Regions from separate parts of the Peribacillus sp. N1 genome, predicted to be linked through region 2. Evidence: riboswitches for the same ligand, from Rfam matches in the RefSeq annotation. Region 2 holds a riboswitch; the other holds the start of a gene.

Region 1 (3,140 bases), on a different contig from region 2:
TAGAGTTTAGAGAGGCAGAACTATCTGATTTACCTAGAATTGTTGAAATATATAATTCGACAATTGCTTCAAGAATGGTCACGGCAGATACGGAGCCTGTATCCGTCCAATCGAGGGTTAAATGGTTTGAGGAACATCATTCAGAAAGTAGACCGCTATATATCATTACTATAGAAGGGAAAACTGCTGGATGGATGAGCTTTCAATCCTTCTATGGCCGACCGGCATATAATTCCACTGCCGAAATCAGCATTTATATTGATGATTATTTCCGGGGAAAAGGAATCGGACAAATTTCGATTCAAAAGGCAATTGAATTGAGTCCAAAATTAGGTATTAAGACTATATTGGGTTTCATTTTCGCCCACAATATACCTAGCCTTAAGCTTTTTTCCAAATTCGGGTTTGAAGAATGGGCACATTTACCTCAAGTTGCCGAGCTGGATGGCATTGAGCGGGATTTGATCATTCTTGGTAAACATGTCGATATTTAATATAATTTTTTAGAGCTATTGCCTTGAGCAGTAGCTTTTTCAAATTAATACAGGTCGAATATGCTAATTTAAAAATACCGATATGCGTTTTGGAGGGAAAAATATTCTGACTCTCTTTTACTTGCTAACGCATTTAATAGCGTATCCAATTCTTGACTGGCCTGAACAGTAAGCAGACTTGTTAAGCCGTAACTTGCTGCCAATTTGATCATTTCCTGTCTCTTTTCTTCTACCCTTTCTATAGTTACTTTACGGCAAGGCATTATATGCCACCTCCCATTTATTCAATTTTTTTACACTTTCATCATAATTAAACTACTAGTTAAAATCAACTATTTTTCAGAAATAAAATGTGTTATTTTATAGGACAAATGTGACAAAACACCTACTTTATTCTTTAATTATGTATATTTTATGTCATTTTCTATTAAACGCAAAAAAGCATCCACTAGTGTATACTGTGAATGCTTACATCATATCCCTTATCCAAGAGCCCAAAATATAGTCCTTCGCTTACTATGTCATCCATTCAGAAGGTGACTCGTTATTAGGTCTATTTATAACAATCTTATATTCATCTTCAAGCACTTTTAATGGGGCATCATAAAGGTGCCTTTCATCAGAGGTTTTGTATACTCCATTGGCCAATAGCTCTTCAATGAGTTTTGCCTTCCTCTGTTCAATCCTCTTAAATAATTCTGCCATGTAAATGGCTCCTTTCCTAGTCATCCTAGAGCCTGCTTCTAGTTAGCTAACTTTATCAACTTGTTTGATTTTCACCAAATTATATATACCTTTTCTATTATGTCACTAAACGTTATTTCCCAAAAATAAAAGCCCCTTCTAATTCAAGAAGAGGCTGACTGTGTCCGTACGGCTCTTCTTATCTTCCAAGCATATGCTTGTTGGATTTAGCACAGTTCCCAAAATGGGTCCGCTGCCGAGGTTTCTTTGGGCCAAGTCCCTCCACCTCTCTGGATAAGAATTCGATATATAAATGATGTAGAAATGATTCTACCCTAATAATTATCAAAAGTCAATTACCTGGTTCTCCCTTTTTTCCTGGACATTACATGCTCCCTCTTCAAATACAGGTTGCATTTTCTTGTCTTTCTGATATGATGTCAGTAATTACATACAATTCACACCACTAGGGGAGTCTTTTTTAAGACTGAGATGGAAATAGTTTCCGGACCCTTTGAACCTGAACCGGCTCATACCGGCGGAGGGAAGTGGATGATATCGTCCATTTACAGACTATATCCATCTACCCCGTTCCGTATTCAGGAACGGGGTTTTTCATTATCTAGGGGAAACATTCTAAAGGAGGATGAACAATGGAGAATATTAAAACAGAAACATTCAGTGATAGACTTCATGCACGGGCAAAAGAGATTTGGAAAAGGAATCATTCACATCCCTTTGTCCAGGCAATTGGAAATGGTACGCTTCCTGAAAAGAAATTTGCCTATTACATGAAGCAGGACTATATCTATCTCATGGATTATTCCAAGCTCTTTGCTTTAGGTGTCATCAAAGCCCATAACATCGAAACCATGGCAAAGTTTGCGAGTATTTTAAATGAAACCCTTCAAGTGGAAATGGATATCCATCGGCAGTATGCTTCCGAATTCGGGATCAGTTCCAAGGAATTGGAAGAAACAGAACCTACTCCCACCACTCTAGCCTATACAGGTTACATGCTAAATGCAGCTCAGCATGGGACATTGGCAGACTTGATCGCCTGTCTCCTGCCATGCGCTTGGGATTACTATGAAATCGGTTTGCTATTAAAAGAACAAAATGGAGCAGCATTGGAAAACAATCGCTACGCAGATTGGATAAGGTCCTATTCATCACCTGAATTCGGGGAAGCATACAAGTGGCTGATCGCATTGTTGGAAGAATTGACGGAAGGCATGCCAGAAAAGGAACTTCTTCGATTAGAAAAGCACTTTTTGGTTACTTCCCGATATGAATACTTATTCTGGGATATGGTTCAAAATGAGCAGGATTGGCCGCTGTAGGTCGCAGACATGATGATGAATCCTATCAAGAAACTGACGTTGACTGCCATGATAACGGCTATAACGACACTGACCAGTTCATTTATTTTCATCCCTGCAGGATTTGCAAAGGTCTTTCCTATTCAGCATCTGTCAAATGTCCTCACGGCCGTTCTATTGGGGCCTGCTTATGCTGTGACACAAGCTTTCCTAGTTTCCATCATTAGAAACATGTCTGGTACCGGTTCAATATTCGCCTTTCCCGGGAGCATGTTCGGTGCACTTTTGGCTGCCATCCTTTATCGAAAAACACAAAGCTTAAAATTCGCTTGTTTAGGTGAAGTGATCGGGACCGGCATTCTCGGTTCCATGGCCTGTTATCCACTTGCCATCCTCCTATTAGGAGAAAAAGCTGCTCTTTTTGGTTTTTTACCGGCTTTTATGCTCAGTTCATTCGCAGGTGCGATTTTAGCTTTCATATTACTTAAAATACTTCTAAAAAATAATTATATGAAGGGGTTTTTTTATGAAAACAGCATTAACCATCGCCGGCTCTGATTCAGGAGGCGGTGCTGGAATACAAGCGGATTTAAAAACATTTTCTGCACATGGGGTTTTTGGAATGTCTGCCATAACAGCC
Region 2 (3,140 bases):
ATGGCAGCAGGGAAAACTGCAAGGGAGACGCGATCCTTAGGATAATATTTTTCAAGCAGCACTTTATAGCTTTCCATTCTTACATCTGCCGGAATGTCATCTGATTTAGTGGCACCTACGAGAGGATTTAAGAATAAGCCGTCGACAATCTCCAATGCTGTCTTTTGAATGTATTCATGTGCACGGTGAACAGGGTTCCTCGTTTGGAAGCCGACAACCGTTTCCCAGCCCTTTTCAGCAAAAGCTTTCCTTGTCTCGACCGGGTCCAAATAATTAGCTTGAAACTGCGGACGCTCTATTCTCTTGATCAACTTTATTTCCCCGCCGGCATATACATCACCGCGGTTATATAAATTTTTCACTCCTGGATGCTTCTCATCATCCGTTTGATAAACTAATGTCGCTTCCAATTGCTTATCTGGTGTGTATATATCGGAAACGGAGAGAACCCCGTATGTTTCACCTTCATGAGTCAACGTTACTTCTTCACCTATAGTAAGGGTTTCGGCAGTTTCTTCGGTCAAAGGCAGCGTAATCGGGATGCTCCATACATGACCGCTGCTAAGCCTCATATCCTTGACTACTGTCTCATAGTCACTTTTTGTAAAGAATCCTTTAATTGGACTGTAGGCACCAGTGCCTATCAATTCAAGATCACTTAAAGCAATTTCATCGATTTCGATCGACTTTGTTATTTTACTAATATCATAATTTGGTTCCCAAAGATCGATTAGTGTTCCTCCGTGCGGTAAACTGATTGTCATGCTAATTTCCCCCTATGGTTTCTATTTATTTAAGATAAATGCAATCCGCATTCCGTTTTTTGAGCTCCTTGCCAACGGCCAGAGCGTAAATCATCTGCATTGAAGGCTGGTGCTGTACATGTTTTACATCCAATGCTCGGATATCCATTATCATGCAGGATATTATATGGAAGTCCGTTTTTATGGGCATAGCGCCAAACATCTTTCCATGTCCAATGTATGAGTGGACATATTTTAACTGACTTGAACTTATTATCCTTATTGATATACTCGGTCGAAGCCCTTGTCTCGGATTGCTCCCTCCGCAGTCCCGAAAGCCATGCTGTTGCCGTTGAAAGCACATCGGTAAGCGGAATGATTTTACGGATGTTACAGCACTTATTTGAATCTCTAACCCATAATTCATCCCCAAATTCCGCTGCTTGTTCCTCAAGCGTCAAGGCAGGTTTCTTCATTTCTATCGAAAGCTTTGGATATCGCTTTTTCACTTGCTCGATCAATTGATAAGTTTCCTCAAAATGAACATCTGTATCAAGGAAAACTATTTTGGCAGAAGGATTGACCTTCGCCAATAAATCCGTAAGCACGATGCCTTCAATGCCAAAACTGCAAGCATAAATCAGTTCGTTTCCATAATGGTCATTCGCCCATTGCAGAACTTCCAAAGCACCTTTTGTCTCACTGTCTTCGGGAAATACAGGGAAATCCCCAGTGTTGAAATTTTCATAGTTTATTAATGCAGCCAACTTAGTAGCCCCCTCTAAAACTTGCTGTATCAGGTTAGAGTAACTGTTGATCAATACCCGTTGTAATATTCTCCAGTTTGTTTGACTCTAGAAAAAAAGAGACGAATCTAACCAATACTCTCTTTATATCAGTTAAACCCGCCTCTAGTTTTTCTAGTCAGCAGATACCTTATTTAATTCTTAATTTTTCATTTCTTTCCATTTGAATGATTTTACCATCCTGGACAATAAGTGTAATGGACCCATATTTCATAGAATTAAGCATTTCTTGAAGTCGTTCAAATATTTCTTCAAGCTGATTCTCTTTATCCAAGCCTGTTCCTCCTTTAAGAAAATCCGCGAATTTCTTATTTTCACCGCTGATCAAATGAATTTCTTAGATTTATATAATTCCAAACAACCTTACATTGTTATGGTTTGCCTACAACTTTCCAAAAAACAAAAATCTTTCCATGATGGAAAGATCCCAAGGTAAATATCTTTACCTTATCTTCCAAAATGATCAACATTTTGTTGGAGGTAGCACCTTGCATCGACCATGCAGGTTGCTGGACTTCAAAGGGCCAATTCCCTCCGTCGCTCTGGATAAGTTTTATTATTTTAAATATTAACATATATTTAATCCTTGTCAATGGAGTTTTCTTATAAAATAACTTGGTTTAATATTATGGATGAACTGTTATTTTTATACACACTATTCCGATTATGATTTTATGTTCATGTAAATATGAAAATAGACTCGTCTTTTTAGATAAAGCCTCCAAAAAAATGAGTCTATTTTCATTAACAAGCCTATAATTGGCGCCAGTCATCATCTGAAAAAATAATTTCTCGAATTCCAGTCCTTTTAAACGAAGGGATTACTCGAATTCATTAATTTCTTAACTGTATCGCTTCTACAAATTCTTGAACTTGACTCTGGACCCGATCAATTAAATTCAAATCATTTATCGGTTTTTCTGAATTCTGTTTATCTATTTCCTTATCAACAAAATAAATGCCCTGCAGCGGCTCGCCTTTTAATATTGAAATTAATGGTTTAAGTGCATAGTCAATCGCCAATAGATGCCTGTTACTTCCGCCAATCATGATTGGCAGTACTGGCTTACCCTTAAAAGCACCTTCTGGCAGCAAATCAATCAAGGCCTTCAATACACCTGTATAAGAAGCCTTATAAACCGGTGAACCAATAATGACACCTCTAGCTGCTTGAATTTTCTCTGAAAGCTTTAAGATATCTTCGCTATTATATTTGCCTTTGAATAAATCATCTGCTGAGAAATCCGTGATTGAGAAATAAGCTGTGGTAAATCCTTCGTTTTCGACTAATGATTGAATATGTTTTAGTGAAATGTCCGTTCTGGACGGAATAGCCGGACTTCCTGATAAAATTACGATATCGCTCATTTAATATACCCCTCCAATATTACATGATTGCCAGATAAAATCTTCGTAAAGCATTTCGTACAGTATGTATTTATCGTAATAGTCTGAAAAATATAAGTCAAATCTTACACTCTGGACATCTACTCTGAATGAAAAAAGAAACGGTCATATTTACGGCTTGATGCTCATGCCCTTAAATATGACCGTTTCATTATGTATGTTTTTGTTTGCCATGAATACCATA

Evidence for each region. A riboswitch is a leader RNA that binds a small molecule or an ion and turns the genes downstream of it on or off. The one in region 2 is predicted to bind S-adenosylmethionine.
Region 1: another riboswitch for S-adenosylmethionine. It lies ahead of ACYP5M_RS25080 (Fur-regulated basic protein FbpA); the one in region 2 lies ahead of ACYP5M_RS04415 (YezD family protein).

The regions. Positions count from the first base shown of each region.
Region 1 is NZ_BAAHZO010000011.1:20,346-23,485, forward strand. Features, by position in the region: gene ACYP5M_RS25070 (N-acetyltransferase family protein) at 1-494, shown strand, start outside; gene ACYP5M_RS25075 (aspartyl-phosphate phosphatase Spo0E family protein) at 563-757, opposite strand; gene ACYP5M_RS25080 (Fur-regulated basic protein FbpA) at 1,011-1,199, opposite strand; SAM riboswitch class I at 1,375-1,479, opposite strand; TPP riboswitch at 1,637-1,742, shown strand; gene tenA (thiaminase II) at 1,832-2,521, shown strand; gene thiW (energy coupling factor transporter S component ThiW) at 2,537-3,058, shown strand; gene thiD (bifunctional hydroxymethylpyrimidine kinase/phosphomethylpyrimidine kinase) at 3,027-3,140, shown strand, end outside.
Region 2 is NZ_BAAHZO010000001.1:930,028-933,167, forward strand. Features, by position in the region: gene sat (sulfate adenylyltransferase) at 1-764, opposite strand, end outside; gene ACYP5M_RS04410 (phosphoadenylyl-sulfate reductase) at 794-1,498, opposite strand; gene ACYP5M_RS04415 (YezD family protein) at 1,680-1,823, opposite strand; SAM riboswitch class I at 1,994-2,102, opposite strand; gene ssuE (NADPH-dependent FMN reductase) at 2,384-2,917, opposite strand; gene ACYP5M_RS04425 (TetR/AcrR family transcriptional regulator) at 3,108-3,140, opposite strand, start outside.